DNA from 4 places in the Streptomyces sp. SP18CS02 genome. Region 1 is predicted to be linked to each of the others. Evidence: riboswitches for the same ligand, from Rfam matches in the RefSeq annotation. Region 1 holds a riboswitch; each other region holds the start of a gene.

Region 1 (4,151 bases):
GGGGGAAGGTGATCCGCTCGCGCTGCGCCAGCGCGTCGATCATCGCCTCGGCGCGGTCGCCGATGCCCCGCTTGGGGACGTTGAGGATGCGGCGCAGCGGCACGTTGTCCTCGGGGTTCGCCAGGACGCGCAGGTACGCCAGCACATCGCGCACCTCCTTGCGCTCGTAGAAGCGCACGCCGCCGACGACCTTGTACGGCAGGCCGACCCGGATGAAGATCTCTTCGAAGACACGGGACTGGGCGTTGGTGCGATAGAAGATGGCGACGTCGCCGGCCTTCGCGTCGCCCGCGTCCGTCAGCCGGTCGATCTCGTCGGCGACGAACTGCGCCTCGTCGTGCTCGGTGTCGGCGACGTACCCGGTGATCCGGGCGCCCTCGCCGGCGTTGGTCCACAGGTTCTTGGGACGGCGGCTCTCGTTGCGCTCGATCACCGCGTTGGCGGCGGAGAGGATCGTCTGGGTGGAGCGGTAGTTCTGCTCCAGCAGGATCGTGGTCGCGTCCGGGTAGTCCTCCTCGAACCGGAGGATGTTGCGGATGGTCGCACCCCGGAAGGCGTAGATCGACTGGTCGGCGTCACCGACGACGCACAGCTCCGCCGGGGCCATGTCCTCGTACCCGGTGCCGACCAGTTCGCGTACGAGCGTGTACTGGGCGTGGTTGGTGTCCTGGTACTCGTCGACCATGACGTGGCGGAAGCGGCGGCGGTAGTGCTCGGCGACGTCCGGGAACGCCTGGAGCAGGTGGACGGTCGTCATGATGATGTCGTCGAAGTCCAGGGCGTTGGCCTCGCGCAGCCGCGCCTGGTACATCCGGTACGCCTCGGCGAGCGTCTTCTCGAAGCCGTCGGCGGCCTGGTCGGCGAAGGTCTCCTCGTCGATCAGCTCGTTCTTCAGGTTCGAGACCTTGGCGCTGAACGACTTGGGCGGGTACCGCTTCGGGTCGAGGTCCAGGTCACGGCAGCACAGCGCCATCAGGCGCTTGGAATCGGCCGCGTCGTAGATCGAGAAGGAGGAGGTGAAGCCGAGCCTCTTCGACTCGCGGCGCAGGATGCGCACACAGGCGCTGTGGAAGGTCATCACCCACATGGCGCCCGCGCGCGGGCCGACGAGCTGCTCGACGCGCTCCTTCATCTCCCCGGCGGCCTTGTTGGTGAAGGTGATCGCCAGTATCTGCCCGGGGTGCACGTTGCGCGTGGCCAGCAGGTGCGCGATGCGGTGGGTCAGCACGCGGGTCTTGCCGGAACCGGCGCCGGCCACGATGAGCAGCGGCGAACCGGTGTGCACGACGGCGGCGCGCTGCTGTTCGTTCAGCCCCTCGACCAGGGCGGCCGCGTCCACCACCGGACGGGGGGCGCCGTCACGGTAGTGCGCGTCCCGGGCCGGGGGCACGTCGAACCTGCCCCCGAAGAGGTCGTGCGGAACCTCCTCCGCGGCCGGCTCGTCGTGCTCGGGCGGCGGCGGGGGCTCCTCGGAGCGGTGGTTCCGGAGGTCCGCCAGGAAGCTGTCGTCAAAGAGGCTGCTCATCGCCTATCGAGTCTAGGCCGCTCCACTGACAGTCGCGGCCGAACCGCCTTCGTCACGATGAGCACCGGATTCATTACCCGAAGTAAAGATAACGAAAACGTATAGGGCATATCGAACATCATCCTTCACAGCACCACCACAGTTTGGCTAGCGTGCTCGCGAAGGCGGTCTGTAACCCCATCGGCGAACCACGCCAACCGGGCCGTCCACGCCGAATCCGGCCTTTCGCTCAGGAAGTACGGAACCGGGGACCCACATGCAGGACCGGGGTGAATCGGCCTGTCCGCGTACGGCCGTAGGGCACCTTCCGTCGCCCGAACCCGACAGCTAACCCGGTAGGCGGTTCACGGAAGGAGATGCCGGCCTTGGCGTCGCATCGCAAGCCGCGCACCCGCACCACCCGCGCGCACTCCCCCGCCGTCGGGGTCACGACGGCCGCCATCGCCTCGGTCTCCCTCCTGTCCGCGCAGAACGCGGACGCGGCGCCCTCCCGGACGGCTCCCGACGCCGTACCGTCCAGCCCGGACGCGAAGCCGACGGCCGAGGAGGTCCAGCGGAAGGTCGACGCCCTGTACCGGCAGGCCGGTACGGGGACGCGGCAGTACGAGCGGCAGTACGACAGCCCCAAGGAGGCCGCGCCCCGGCGGAGGCTGACGGTCGACAAGCTGTTCGACGGGGCCGGTAAGCGGGCGCAGCCGCTGAACGAGACCCGCCGCACGCTGGGCACCTACACCGCCGGGGAGCCCCGCCCGGGCGCCGTCGCCCAGGCCACGGGGCTGATCGTCGCCGCCGACCCGCAGGCGTACGCCGAGCAGACCCAGCAGATGCCGGAGGTCCAGCGGACCCAGCAGATGCCGGAGGTCCAGGACGTCCACCAGATCCAGCACACCCAGCAGGTCCAGGACGTCCAGCAGGTCCAGCAGTTCCAGGGGATGCCGGAGGTCCAGCGGACCCAGCAGACGCAGGAGGTCCGGCAGACCCCGCAGGTCCCGCGGCCGCTCCTGCCCCGACCGGACCACGAGCCCCACCGGACCGCGTTGTCCGACCCGCCCGCCGAGCACGGGCAGCAGGCGCTTGCCGGCCACGGGACGCGGCACTCGTCGGCGGAGGCCGCGGAGGCGGTGGAAGCCGTGGAGGCGGCGGAAGCCGTGGAGGCCAAGGAACGGACCGCCGAGGCGGCCGGCGGCGTGGATGCCCTCACCGCCTCTCAGGCGGTCCTGCGGGCCAGCAAGCAGGACGTCCAGCGCAAGCTGCGCGAGGCACGCGACCTGCTGTCGAGCGTGACCGTCGAGGAGCTGACGCGACGGGCGGAGCTGGACCACAGGCGCGAGGCGCAGGCCCGGCTGCGGGCGGAGGCGAGGGTCCGCGAAGAGGCGGAAGCGGCCCGTGCGCGCCAGGACCGGCTCCGCCGGGAGCAGAGCCAGGACCGGGAACAGCAGCCGGAGACGAGTACCGGTCGCGGCTCCTGGACCGCAAGCGCCACCGCCGCCGCCACCGGGTACGGCACCTCGGCCGGCGCCGGGACCGGGAGCCGCTCGGCCAAGGCGGACAAGGTGCTGGCCTTCGCCCGCGCCCAGGTCGGCAAGCCGTACGTGTGGGGCGCGACCGGCCCGAGCTCCTACGACTGCTCCGGCCTCACCCAGGCGGCGTGGAGGGCGGCCGGAGTCGAACTGCCGCGGACCACCTGGGGCCAGATCGAGTTCGGCACCCCCGTCGACATGGAGGCTCTGCGCCCCGGCGACCTGGTGTTCTTCTACGACGACATCAGCCATGTCGGCATCTACGAGGGCGAGGGCCGGATGATCCACGCGCCGAAGCCCGGCGCGAACGTCCGCGAGGAGTCGGTCTACTGCATGCCGATCCACGGCAGCGTGCGCCCGGCCTGAACCGGGCGGTGACGGCGGGGGTCGGGGGCGGTACGGGACCGAGGGCGTACGCCGCGGCAGTGGGGCCGCGGCCGGCCCCGCCGCCGGGGCATCAGGTCCAGAGCGTCGCGATGAAGATGTTGGCCACGGTCAGACCGCCCACGGCCGCGAAGATCCCCTTCTCCACCTTCTCCTCGTCCCGCTTCACGTAGACCAGGCCGAGGATCACCACCAGCAGCGCCAGCTTCACGCCGATCTTGACGTTGTCGACGGTCTGGTCGTCGGCCTGGTTGAGGCCCACCAGCGCGACGCCCGTGATCAGCATCGTCAGGGCGCCGTGCAGCATGGCGGGGACGAAGCGTGCCGTGCCCGCGCTCATCGCCTTCATCTGGGTCAGGAAGCCGCCCAGCAGGGAGGCGATACCGATGATGTGCAGGGCGACGAAGACATTGATGAGTACGTCCATGGGGCGGAGCCTAGCCGGGGCCATAGCACCGCCCTGCGGCCAGGTGCGCCTCTTTCGACGCATCGGTCACAGCTGATCCGGAATATGTAATTCCGGACGCATGGGGCCCCTCGGAATCCGTACGGGAAACCTCACCTGCGGCCAGTTGCGGTCATGGCCTCCCAGCCCCGTGACCCTCAGGCCTAGCGTCCTGCCCCAGGCGGCCGGCTCTCCCCACCTCCGTCCGGGCCCCACCCGGACGGCAGTCGGCCGCCCCGCCCGGGAGATCCGGCGGCGGCCCGCTCCCCCGACGGGT
Region 2 (4,151 bases), on a different contig from region 1:
CGATCTCGACGAGGTGCTCGCCGAGACCCTCGGCGCCTGGACGGGCAAGCCCGCCGAGCCCCGCCCCGTACCGCCGATCACCGCCGACGACACCGGCCGGGTCGTCATCGTGGACCGCCCGGGCGCGGTCCAGACCCAGATGCTGATCGGCCGCGTCGGTCCCGACCGGCACGACCGCGTCTGGCCGGCCCAGGTGCTGGGCACGTACTGCCTGGGCGGCACGCTCACCTCCCGCCTGGACCGGGTCCTGCGCGAGGAGAAGGGGTACACCTACGGCGTACGGTCCTTCGGGCAGGTACTGCGCTCGGCACCCGACGGGACCGGTGCCTCGATGCTGGCCATCAGCGGTTCGGTCGACACGCCCAACAGCGGCCCCGCCCTGGCGGATCTGTGGAAGGTGCTGAGCACCCTCGCGGCGGAGGGCCTGACCGACGCCGAGCGTGATGTGGCCGTGCAGAACCTGGTGGGCGTGGCCCCGCTCAAGTACGAGACGGCGGCCTCGGTCGCGGCCACGCTCGCCGACCAGGTCGAGCAGTACCTCCCGGACGACTTCCAGGCGCAGATGTACGCGCGCCTCGCCGAGACCGGGACCGTGGAGGCCACCGCCGCGGCCGTCAGCGCCTTCCCGGTGGACCGTCTCGTGACGGTGCTCGTCGGTGACGCCGCACAGATCAAGGAGCCGGTCGAGGCGCTGGGCATCGGTGAAGTGACCGTGGTCACGGGCTGATTGACCCGTTCCGGACGGCAGCGGCGGCAACCGCCCGGCCTCACCTGCGGCGATTGCGGTTCCGTCGCACGGTGGGACCGGATGCGCCGCACCGTGGAACCCCGGCATCCCATCGGATGCCGGGGTTCCGCTTTTGCTGCGTCTTATGTCCCAAATGTTGCGGAGGTTGTGTGTCTGCCCTGTGGCGTGCGCTACAAAACAGCGTGACCATTTGGTGATTGAAAGATCGGCCGCTTAGCGTCTGATGCGCTGTCCGCCCGGTTCGACCGCCGCACCCGCGGCACCGGACAGCCATCGCCGAGTCCCCGTCAGGCGCGAGCCTGGGGAGCCGGGGACCCACTCAGTCCCTGGGGTGAATCGGACGCCTTCGCCGCCGTGCGGAGGGGCCCGTAGGAGACCTTCCTGCTCCGAACCCGTCAGCTAACCCGGTAGGCGAGAAGGAAGGAAAGGATCAGCCACTTCATGGCGTTCACCCGTGCCACCGGGAAGCACCGTGCCCCGAGCCGCATGAGCCGCAAGAGCGCGCACGTCGCCGGCGTCGCGGCCCTCGCCACCACCGGCGTCATCGGAACCCTCGCTTCCCCGGCGCTCGCCGCCGACACGGACACCCGCTCGCTCGAGGACACCGGCCTCAACCAGGTCGTCGTCACCGACTCGCTCGCCGAGCGGATCGACGCCCAGGCCGAGGCCCAGGAGCAGGAGGCCGAGGAGGCCGCCGCCCTGGCGAAGGCCAAGGCGAAGGCCGAGGCCGAGGCGAAGCGCAAGGCCGAGGCCCGCGCCAAGGAGGCCCGCGAGGCCCGTGAGCGCGCCGCCCGCGAGGCCGAGCGCAAGCGGCTCAACTCCTTTCAGCTGCCCGTCGCCGGCTCGTACGTCAGCACCGGCTACCAGACCGGCGGCGCCATGTGGTCCTCCGGCAGCCACACCGGCATCGACTTCCACGCCGCGTCCGGCTCCTCCGTCGTGGCCGTGGGTTCCGGCACCGTCGTCGAGGCCGGCTGGGGCGGCGCGTACGGCAACAACATCGTCATCCGGATGAACGACGGCACGTACACCCAGTACGGCCACCTCTCCTCCATCGCGGTGTCGGTCGGCCAGAGCGTCACGCCGGGCCAGCAGATCGGGCTCTCCGGCTCGACCGGCAACTCCTCGGGTCCGCACCTCCACTTCGAGGCCCGGGCCGGCGCCGACTACGGCTCGGACATCGACCCCGTCGCGTACCTGCGCTCGCACGGCGTCAACGTCTGACGCTCCGCCCGTACGCGCCAAGGCCCCGGCTCCTTCCGAGCCGGGGCCTTCGCGCGTCCTCCCCTGCCTCGGCGCCCCGGCCCCGGGGGCCGGGGCCCGCGGTCCCGCCCGGCGCCCTCCGCACGTCCCGAGGGCCCCCGGAGCGGACTTCCGGCCCGTGGTCCCGACATCCTGGCCAAAAGATATACATGGATTCCGAGTAGGCATCGGAAATTCCGGCCTGCTGCAATAGAGTCACCGAACAGAGCGTCAATCAGCTGAGTTTCGCGCGGATCAAGTCGGAGGTTCGGTATGCGCATTCCCGCGCACTCGGTATGCACGGCGATCCGCGATGACATCGTCACCGGTGTGTTCGAGCGCGGCAGCCGGCTGACCGAGGAGCAGCTGGCGCGCCGCTACGGGGTTTCTCGGGTACCCGTCCGGGAGGCGCTGCGCACCCTGGAGTCGGAGGGGTTCGTCATCACCCGGCGCCACGCCGGAGCGTGTGTCGCCGAGCCGACCGAGCAGGAGGCGGCCGACCTCCTGGAGGTCCGCGCGCTGCTGGAACCGCTGGGCGCGGCGCGCGCCGCCCAGCGCCGCACCGAGGCCCACCTCAAGGTGCTGCGCGGGCTGGTCAGGCTGGGGCAGGAGCGGGCCCGTCGAGGTCAGGGCGAGGACCTGCGCTCACTCGGCGGCTGGTTCCACGAGACCCTCGCCCAGGCGTCCGGCAGCCCGGGTCTGACCGCCCTGCTCACCCAGCTCCGGCACAAGATCGCCTGGATGTACACGGTCGAGCGGACCGCGCACCCGGTCGAGGAGTGGGCCGAGCACGGCGCGATCGTGGACGCCGTGGCGCGCGGCGATGCCGAACGGGCCCGGGCGCTCACCGCCCAGCACGCCGAGCGTTCGCTGGGGGCGCACCGGCTGCGGCGGCCCGAGCGGGCCGCCGGGCGCGTGAGGACTTCGCAACATGCCGTCAACACCGCGAGCGTCCGCAATTAACAATGGGTCCGTATACAAAGGGGGCGGGGAATTCCGTGCCGGAATTCCCCTGCTCATGAACGGAACGGAACAGTGGAGCCGTATCGCCCCGGAATTCAGGTCGATACGGCTCCGCCGTGTGCTGTTCTGAAGTTGTTTCCGCCGCGGGGACCGTCAGACGGTCTCGGGCAGCTCGTCGAGACCTTCGGCGACCAGCTTCGCCAGACGGTCCAGCGCGATGTCCGCACCCTCGGCGTCCGAAGCGAGCACGATCTCCTCGCCGCCCTGCGCGCCCAGGCCGAGCACCGCGAGCATCGACGCGGCGTTCACCGGGTTCCCGTCGGCCTTGGCGATCGTCACGGGGACGCCGGCGGCCGTGGCGGCACGGACGAAGATGGAGGCGGGGCGGGCGTGCAGGCCCTCGGCCCAGCCGACATTGACGCGGCGCTCAGCCATGATGTTGCCCTTCAAGTCCTAGCGGTTGTCTAGACCAGTCTCTCATGTCCTGCCGGGTGCTCGAACCGGCTTCCGGCCCGCCTCCGGCGGCCCGGACGTGTCCCTTCCAGGTCCTTTCCAGGACCGTCGGCCCCTTCACCTTGCCGCGCTCCCGGTACCTCCGCTACCGGTGTCCGCGCCGTACGCTGACTCCATGCGGACCCCGCCGGAGCAGTCGGAACACGTGTATCCCGCCCACTGGGAAGCCGACGTGGTGCTGCGCGACGGCGGCACCGCGCGGATCAGGCCGATCACCACGGACGACGCGGAACGCCTGGTCAGCTTCTACGAGCAGGTCTCCGACGAGTCGAAGTACTACCGGTTCTTCGCTCCCTACCCGCGGCTCTCCGCCAAGGACGTCCACCGATTCACCCACCACGACTACGTGGACCGGGTGGGCCTGGCCGCCACGGTCAACGGCGAGTTCATCGCCACCGTCCGCTACGACCGGATCAACGAGCGGGGGCTGCCCGCGACCGCGCCCGCCGACGAGGCCGAGGTCGCGTTCCTCGTCCAGGACGCGCACCAGGGCAGGGGGGTCGCCTCGGCTCTGCTGGAGCACATCGCGGCGGTGGCCCGCGAGCGGGACATCCGGCGGTTCGCGGCGGAGGTGCTGCCCGCCAACTCCAAGATGATCAAGGTGTTCACGGACGCCGGATACACCCAGAAGCGCAGCTTCGAGGACGGGGCGGTACGTCTGCACCTCGACCTGGAGCCGACCGAC
Region 3 (4,151 bases), on a different contig from region 1:
CTCGTACGAGCCGTCCTTGTAGAACTCGGACGCGGCGACGTCGAGCGCCAGGGCGATGTCCTTGCCCGGGACGTAGCCGGCCTGCTTGATGGCCTCGAGGATGAGGTCGAGGGCGGCGCGGTTGGACTCCAGGTTCGGCGCGAAGCCGCCCTCGTCGCCCAGACCCGTGGAGAGGCCCTTCTCCTTCAGGACCTTCTTCAGGGTGTGGTAGACCTCGGCGCCCCAGCGCAGGGCCTCGGAGAAGGACTCCGCCCCGATCGGGGCGATCATGAACTCCTGGATGTCCACGTTGGAGTCGGCGTGCGAGCCGCCGTTCAGGATGTTCATCATCGGCACCGGCAGCAGGTGCGCGTTGGGGCCGCCCAGGTAGCGGAAGAGCGGGAGGTCGGACGCCTCGGAGGCGGCGTGCGCGACGGCGAGCGAGACGCCGAGGATGGCGTTGGCGCCGAGCGACGACTTGTCCGGGGTGGCGTCCAGGTCGAACATCGCCTGGTCGATCAGCCGCTGCTCGGTGGCGTCGTAGCCGACGAGCTCCGGGCCGATCTGCTCGATGACGGCGAGGACGGCCTTCTCGACACCCTTGCCGAGGTAGCGGTTCTGGTCACCGTCGCGAAGCTCCAGGGCCTCGAACGCACCGGTGGAGGCACCGGAGGGGACGGCAGCACGGCCGGTGCTGCCGTCGTCGAGGCCGACCTCGACCTCGACCGTGGGGTTGCCTCGGGAGTCCAGGATTTCCCGGGCTACGACGACGTCGATGGACGGCACGAGCATCTCCTTCTGGGATGTGACGCAAAATGTGACGCTTGCAGTGCAGGGTCTCTTGGCCTTGCGACAAGAGCCTAACCGGCTCCGGGGCCGTGGCCAGCCGACGCCCGCCCCGTGGGACGAAAAAGGGTTCAAGGCCCGGCATTGGCGGGCAAACAACCACAGGATTTACTGGGCGGTAACCACATGGACCGGCCCACGCCACCGAAAAACCCCGGCCCGCCGCGCACGGGGGAGAGCGCGGCGGGCCGGGGTGGTCCGCACGGGCCGGCCGGACCGGGGCGAGCGGGCCCCTGATGGAGGGACGCGTCGCGGCCGGCGGTCCTGGCCGGGCCGGTGGGCGGGTGGAGCCGGCGGCCCGGGGCGGGCCGACGGGCTCAGGGGGTCACTTCAGGTGGAGCTGCTGGCCGGGGAAGATCAGGTCGGCGTCGTCGACGATGTCCTTGTTCAGCTCGAACAGCTTCTGCCAGCCGCCCTTGACGCCGTGCGCCTCGGCGATGGTGCCGAGCGTGTCGCCCGCCTCGACCTTGTACTCGCCGTCACCCTTCTCGACCTTCTCGCCGGTCGGGGTGGTCACGGTCTTCGGCGCGGCCTGCTTCGGCGCGGTGCGCTGCTCGCTGCGCGTGGTGGGCTGCTCGGCCTTGCGCTCCTCCTGCTTCGGGGCGCTCTCCTGGGCGGAGCCGCCGTCGTAGGAGGCGTTGGACAGGCCGACGCCGCAGCTCGGCCAGGCACCCTTGCCCTGGCCCGCCAGGACCTTCTCGGCGACCTGGATCTGCTGCGACTTGGACGCCTGGTCGGCGCTCGCGGCGTACGCGGTGCCGCCGTACGCGGCCCAGGTCGAGGAGGAGAACTGCAGGCCGCCGTAGTAACCGTTGCCGGTGTTGATCGACCAGTCGCCGCCGGACTCGCACTGGGCGACCTTGTCCCACTCCGCGGTGGTCGCGGCGGAGGCGGTGGTGGCGCCCATCAGGGGAGCGGCGACGGCGGCGCCGGTGATGCCGGCGAACGCGGCGAAACGGATGGCCTTGGAAGGACGACGGTGCTTGGCCTTGCCGGAAAACAGCATGGGACATCTCCTCACCGACGCCTGCGAGGTGAGCTGTCGGGTTCGGGCCTAGTGAGTTGCCCGGCCGCGCGACGTGTCGCGCGGCTTCACCCCGAGCCGGTCGCCGGCCATCTCCCGATGGCCGGACCCGGCGCTTACCTTGGGTCCCCCGCTCCTGCCTACGGCGCTCGAAGCGTCGACTGTTCCCGTCGACCGACGGCAGGATTCGGCGTACCGGTCGATGGGGCCCGCGGTGGCGAGCAGTTACGACCGTAATCACAGACCTCCCTGATGTTCAAAGATGGACATCAGGGTCAATACACCCAATCCGGCCCGCCCCTGGCGGACATTTGTGCTGGTGAGCCGCACATCGGTCGGATCAGGCGGGCGAGCCGGGCCAGTTGCCGCAAAGAGACGCTTGTCTCACTTATACAGAAGCGGACAAAGGGGAGCGAATCACTCCTGAGCCGCGGTCAGATCCAGGCTCTGACCAGGCTGGATCAGATCCGGATCCGCACCCACGGTCGCCTTGTTGGCGTCGTAGAGAGCAGTCCAGCCGCCGGGCAGCTCGTGCGTCTCCGCGATGTCCGACAGGTTGTCGCCCGGCAGGACGGTGTACTGGCCGTCCTCCAGCGCGACCCCCTCGGCGTCACGTGCCGTTCCGTCACCCCGTGAGGCATGTCGGCCTGTTTCGCGCTCGGTGCCCGGATTGACTGGATTGCCGGTACCGGTGGCCTTGTCGCCTTCGGAGGCGGCGGGGTCGGCGGAGTCCGCCGGGTCGGTGGAGGCGTCACCGTCCACCGGCGCCTCCCTGGCCGGCTCGCCCCGGTGCTTGCCGCCGCCCGTCCCGGCGTCCCCGGCCGGGTCGTCCTTGGCGGACGCGGCCGGGCCGGACGAGCCGGAAGCGGTCCCGGCGGGCGTGGTGGACTCCTCGGGCGTCGACGACTTCGAACCGTCGGCACCGTCCGCGCCGTCCGCCGTCCCGGTGGAGGCCGAGGGGGCGGGAGTGGCCGGTGCGCCGGAGGGCTTGGCGGCCGAGGGCAGACCCGCCACGGGCGCGCTGCCGTCGGTGAGTCCCGCGATGGGGGCGCAGGTCTCCCAGGGGGCGATGCCCTGCGCCGCGTAGGCCTTCTCGGCGACGGCTATCTGCTGGGCGCGGCTGGCGAGGTCGGCGCGCAGGGCGTACGCCGTGCCGCCGTAGGTCTCCCAGGTCTCCTGCGAGAACTGGAGGCCGCCGTAGAAGCCGTTGCCGAGGTCGGCGCTCCACATGCCGCCGGACTCGCACTCGGCCACCCGGTCCCAGGTGGTGCCCTCGACGGCCGACGCGGACCCCGCGCCGAGCAGCGGAAGGGCGATCGCGGAACCGGTCACCCCTGCCGCGACGATGATGGCGGGAGCCTGACGAGGTCGCCGGTGCCGGCCGTTCCCGGAGCGCATGCGGTTGCCTTTCGCGTGACTGCTGAGGTGACGGTGAACGTAGCGGCATTCGAACGTCTGTTACAAGTCGATGCAGCGGAGATAACGCGAAAGTCACAGATCTGATGGAGCGTCAGTTCGCATAGGATGTGAACTCGACCGGGAGCGTGCGCAGTCCACGCATAATGAGCCCTCCACGCCACCGCAAATCGTCCGGATTCCCCGCGAGTCGCAGGTCGGGCAGGCGGGTCAGCAGCGTCGCCAGCGCGGTCTGCCCTTCGAGCCGGGCAAGGGGCGCGCCCAGGCAGTAGTGGATGCCGTGCCCGTACCCCAGATGCTGGTTGTCACGCCGTGCGAGGTCCAGGGTGTCCGGCTCGTCGAAACGCGCCGGGTCCCGGTCGGCCGCGGCGAGGACGACGAGGACGGGGTCGCCCGCCTCGATCCGCTCCCCTCCGAGGGTGAGCGGCTCGGTGGCGAACCGCCAGGTCGCCAGCTCCACCGGCCCGTCGTAGCGCAGCAGTTCCTCCAGCCCCGTCTCCAGCAGGTCGCGCTCCCCCGCGGCGAGGGACTCCTGGAGCCGGGCCCGCTGGCCCGGGTTGCGCAGCAGCGCGTACACGCCGTTGCCGATCAGGTTGACGGTCGTCTCGAACCCCGCGAACAGCAGGATGAACGCCATCGCCGCCGCCTCGTTCTCGGTGAGGTGCTCGCCGTGGTCGCTCGCCCTGATCAGCCCCGAGATCAGGTCGTCGTCGTCCCCCTCTCCCAGGGCTTCGCGCTTGCGGTGGATCAGCTCCGCGAGGTAGCCCCGCATCTTCTTCACCGAGCGCGCCACCCCTCCGCGGGGGCCGCCGCCGTGGCGGATCATCATGCCCGCCCAGTCCCGGAAGTCGTCCTGGTCCTCGCGCGGGACGCCGAGCATGTCGCA
Region 4 (4,151 bases), on a different contig from region 1:
TGGTCGAGAGCGGTGACGAAGTCCTCGACCGGCACGCCCGGGTCGTCGAAGTGCGTGTAGTACAGGTCTATGTACTCGGTGCGCAGACGGCGCAGCGACTCCTCGACCGCGGCCTTGATGTTCGCGGGGGCGAGGCCCTTGTACCGGGGGTGGGCGCCGACCTTGGTGGCGATGACGACGTCGGAGCGGTTGCCGCGGGAGGCCAGCCAGTTGCCGATGATCGTCTCCGACTCACCGCCCTCGTTGCCCGGTGCCCAGGCCGAATAGCCGTCGGCGGTGTCGATGAAGTTGCCGCCCGCGGCGGCGTACGCGTCGAGCACGGCGAAGGACTGCGTCTCGTCGGCGGTCCAGCCGAACACGTTGCCGCCGAGCGCGAGCGGGAAGACGTCGAGCCCTGAGGTGCCCAGAGGGCGGAGAGAAGTCATGGGGGGATCAACGACGCAGCCCCCGGGAGCATTCCGGGGAGCCGGAACCACGGGACCGGGCAGGACCGCGAGCGGGCGGGACGGCAACCGGGCGGGACGGCAACCGGGCCGGGCGGCTACCGGGCCGGGCGGCAGGAAACCGAAGGGAAGCAGGCAAAAGGGCGGCGGGGAACCCGGCGGGGAGAAGGCCGGCAGCCCTGGCGTCGGGGGGTGGGAGGCCAGGGCCGCCGGGGGCCGTTCACGGGTTCCGGCACCGGATCGTCCCGGTGCGCCGCGGAGCCCGGCGCGAAGGGGCGGGAGGACAGGGCGTCAGACGGTCAGGCCCTTGCTGCGCAGCCAGGCCGCGGGGTCGATGCCGTCGCCGCCCGACGTGCGCACCTCCAGGTGCAGGTGCTCGCCGGTCACATTGCCGGTGGCGCCGACCCGTCCGATGGTCTCGCCGGTGCCGACCTGCTGTCCGACGCCGACCGTCATGGACGAGAGGTGGCAGTACCAGATCTCCGTACCGTCCTCCAGCTCCAGGACGATGCGGTAGCCGTACGAGCCGGAGTAGCCGGCCGACTTGATGGTCCCGCTGTGGACGGCCTTGGTCGGGGTACCCGCCCGGGCCGCGAAGTCCAGGCCGGTGTGGTGCCCGGAGGACCACATGGAGCCGGACTGCCCGTACGTGGCGGTGAGGGTGTACGAGGAGGTGGGCAGGGAGTAGCTCGACGCGAGCTTGGCCAGCCGCGCGGCCTCCGCCTTCGCCTCGGCTTCCGCCGCCGCCTTCTTCTCGGCCTCCTCGGCCTTCTTCTGGGCGGCGGTCTGCTGGGACTTCGCCTCGGCGGCGGCCTGCTCGGCGGCGGTCTTCTCGGCGGCCGCCTTCGCCTCGGCGTCGGCGGACGCCTGCTGCTGTTCGGCCTGCTGGAGGATACGGACGCGCAGCGCCTCGCCGGCGTCCTCGGCCTCCTGGCCGGCCTGGTCGTCCCGGCCTGCCCCGCGGTCGTCGCCGGAGAGGGACAGGGCGGTGAGCGGCGCGTTGTCGGCGGTCCCCGTGACGCCCTCGCCCTCGTCCTCGTCGTCGAGGAGGGAGCCGATGTCCGGCAGGTCGGGCAGGGAGATGGAGACCGCGGGCTTGTCCTGCGCGGTGGCTATGCCGCCCGCACCGACCGCCGCGATGACTCCGACACCGAGGACGGTGGAGCTGCGGGCGAGACCGCCGCGCTGCTTGGCGACACGATGACGGCCGCGAACCGGGCGAACGGTGTCCTCGGTGGGATTCCACTCCGCCCACTGCGTGTTTGCGGGCGTGGCGTCAGGGGCACCCGAAGGGCCGGGAGAGCCGGGAAAGACCTCGGGAGCAGGACTGTTGGACGCCACGGAGGCGCACTCCTTTCCTTCCTTCTCGCCTACCGGGTTAGCTGACGGGTTCGGAGCAGGAAGGTCTCCTACGGGTCTGGTTCGACCCGATTCACCCCAAGGTGGTGGTTCCCCGGTTCCCTTGCGGAATTCGGCGCGCGCGCACGGTGCCGTCTCTTGCGACGACTGGGACGACCGCGCTGCGTTATCGAACGTTAATAGACGCGAGGGCCGTATTCCAAGCTGTTCCTACTGATCATTACCGTGCTGGCCAGGACGTACCGGGTCACACACGGGCACAGCCGGGCGAGTTGACCGCCCCTCAGAAACACCGGCCGCCTCTTATTTTTCTGACCGTTCGTCAACTGTTATGCGGAGTGGTGCTCGTCGACTACGTACCGTGGTCGAGTCCCTCCCGGCGTACCCCTGCCACGCGGTCGCCCTGGCGTCACCGCGGTCGCCGCGGCCACGGCAAAGCGGCAGACACGGCAGACACGGGGGACACGGCGGCAACAGCAGTCACGGCAGTCACGGCACCAATGGGATCGTCGTCCGCCGGTCGGGCTGCCCCTCCTCGGGCCGGCTGACCGCCAGCAGCGCCAGGTCGTCGGTCGCCCCGCCGCCTGTGTGCCGCCGCACGTCCTCCACCAGCGCGTCCAGCAGTGCCTCGGGCCCCGGGAAGACCCGCCCGGCCAGCCGCGCCACCGGGTCGTAGAACTCCCCCCGCGCGTCGCGCGCCTCGGACAGCCCGTCCGTGTAGAAGAGCAGCGTCGCCCCCGGCGGGTAGGACACCTCGTACGCCCGGTCCGGCCACGCCGCCAGGTCGGCCATGCCCAGCGGCAGCGCGGTCTCGTTCGGCTCCAGCAGTTCCACGGTCGCGTCGGGGTTCATCCGCAACGGCTCGGGATGGCCCCGGTCGACGATCCGCACCACGGTGTCCCCGCGCGGGATCTCGGCCAGTACGGCGGTGGTGAACCCCTCGAAGGCGTCCAGTCCGTCGCGCCGGGTGCCCTCGCGCGCGAGCGCGCGCTCCAGCCGCTGCGCCACGCCCTCCAGGGAGCTCTCCTGCTCGGCCGCCTCCCGGAAGGCGCCGATGACGACCGCGACCGCCTCGACCGCCCCCAGACCCTTGCCTCGTACGTCGCCGACCACGAGCCGGACGCCGTAGGGCGTGTCCTGCACGGCGAAGAGGTCGCCGCCGATGTACGTGTCCGCCTGCGCGGCCTCGTACCGCGCCGCGATGTCCAGACCGCCGATCCGTTTGGCGGGGCTGGGCAGCACGGCCCGCTGGGCGGTCTCGGCGATCACCCGCGCCGAGGCGAGACGCTCGCCGCCCCGCCGCACGACCCGGTTGATGAACAGCGCGAGCGCGGAGACGGTCCCGATGGTGACGACCTCGGTCAGGGCCGGGGCCTCGTCCATGGTCCCGCCGTGGAGGCGCAGCACCACCACGGCGACCAGGGCGACGAGGCCCGCCAGCAGCGTGGCGCCGAAACTGAAGAAGGGCGCCGCGATCAGCGGGGCGGCGGCGAAGAGCGGCACCGCCGTGAAGCGTGACGGGGTCGACACGTCGTAGATCACCCCGCCGATGATCATCAGGGCGGGCAGCGAGCGGATGAACAGATGGACCCCCTCACGGTCCCGGCCGGGTCCGGGCGCCCGGCTCCCGCGCGGGGAGCGCACCAACCCGCCCCGGCCGCCGCCGTCCCGCGCTCGCTGCCCCACCACTGGTCTCCTGCCCGCTCCGCCCACCGCTGCGGACGGTACCGCCCCCCACCCGGGCCGGCCGGAGCCGCGCCGCGTGGCGACTCGCCGTCCGCCGACCGGGCGATACACCGCCCCCGGCCCGGGCCGCCCCGGAGCGCCCCACCCCGGCACACGCGAAGACCGGACACCACGAAGGCTTGGACATGACGAAGACCCAGGCATCACGAAGACCCGGACATGACGAAGACCCGGACATGACGAAGACCCGGCGCCTGAATCAGGCACCGGGTCTTCGTTTTCAGTAGCGGGGACAGGATTTGAACCTGCGACCTCTGGGTTATGAGCCCAGCGAGCTACCGAGCTGCTCCACCCCGCGTCGGTAAACACCATCCTACGCTATGAATCGGGGGCTCCCGACCGCCTCGACCGGTCATGACCTGTGCGGACGGCCGGGTGCCCCGTGACTCGTAGGCCCTGTGGGACTCGAACCCACAACCAACGGATTAAAAGTCCGCTGCTCTGCCAATTGAGCTAAGGGCCCTCGGCGAGTCATCCCCGAGCATAGCCCGCCAACGCCCGGGAGCCGATCGGGTATCGACTCCCGGGTGCGGCAAGATCCGCCGAGGGCGTGGATCCCCACCCGGCGACGGCCTGAAACCGGCCCGAACGGGTGCCCTCCCG

What was found. A riboswitch is a leader RNA that binds a small molecule or an ion and turns the genes downstream of it on or off. The one in region 1 is predicted to bind cyclic di-AMP.
Region 2: linked by a shared signal. The riboswitch ahead of PUR26_RS03840 (M23 family metallopeptidase) and the one ahead of PUR26_RS27225 (C40 family peptidase) in region 1 are both predicted to bind cyclic di-AMP.
Region 3: linked by a shared signal. The riboswitch ahead of PUR26_RS26295 (transglycosylase family protein) and the one ahead of PUR26_RS27225 (C40 family peptidase) in region 1 are both predicted to bind cyclic di-AMP.
Region 4: linked by a shared signal. The riboswitch ahead of PUR26_RS17040 (M23 family metallopeptidase) and the one ahead of PUR26_RS27225 (C40 family peptidase) in region 1 are both predicted to bind cyclic di-AMP.

The regions. Positions count from the first base shown of each region.
Region 1 covers NZ_JAQYXC010000295.1:109,295-113,445, reverse strand. The annotation lists gene pcrA (DNA helicase PcrA) at 1-1,525, opposite strand, end outside; cyclic di-AMP (ydaO/yuaA leader) riboswitch at 1,725-1,883, shown strand; gene PUR26_RS27225 (C40 family peptidase) at 1,891-3,411, shown strand; gene PUR26_RS27220 (hypothetical protein) at 3,503-3,856, opposite strand.
Region 2 covers NZ_JAQYXC010000252.1:46,587-50,737, reverse strand. The annotation lists gene PUR26_RS03845 (M16 family metallopeptidase) at 1-727, shown strand, start outside; cyclic di-AMP (ydaO/yuaA leader) riboswitch at 1,013-1,176, shown strand; gene PUR26_RS03840 (M23 family metallopeptidase) at 1,190-1,972, shown strand; gene PUR26_RS03835 (GntR family transcriptional regulator) at 2,264-2,953, shown strand; gene PUR26_RS03830 (HPr family phosphocarrier protein) at 3,107-3,388, opposite strand; gene PUR26_RS03825 (bifunctional acetate--CoA ligase family protein/GNAT family N-acetyltransferase) at 3,582-4,151, shown strand, end outside.
Region 3 covers NZ_JAQYXC010000294.1:442,261-446,411, reverse strand. The annotation lists gene eno (phosphopyruvate hydratase) at 1-771, opposite strand, end outside; gene PUR26_RS26295 (transglycosylase family protein) at 1,151-1,831, opposite strand; cyclic di-AMP (ydaO/yuaA leader) riboswitch at 1,835-2,007, opposite strand; gene PUR26_RS26290 (transglycosylase family protein) at 2,267-3,247, opposite strand; gene PUR26_RS26285 (cytochrome P450 family protein) at 3,360-4,151, opposite strand, start outside.
Region 4 covers NZ_JAQYXC010000285.1:17,852-22,002, forward strand. The annotation lists gene PUR26_RS17035 (aldo/keto reductase) at 1-425, opposite strand, end outside; gene PUR26_RS17040 (M23 family metallopeptidase) at 735-1,784, opposite strand; cyclic di-AMP (ydaO/yuaA leader) riboswitch at 1,796-1,930, opposite strand; gene PUR26_RS17045 (PP2C family protein-serine/threonine phosphatase) at 2,292-3,488, opposite strand; tRNA gene PUR26_RS17050 (tRNA-Met) at 3,773-3,846, opposite strand; tRNA gene PUR26_RS17055 (tRNA-Lys) at 3,939-4,011, opposite strand.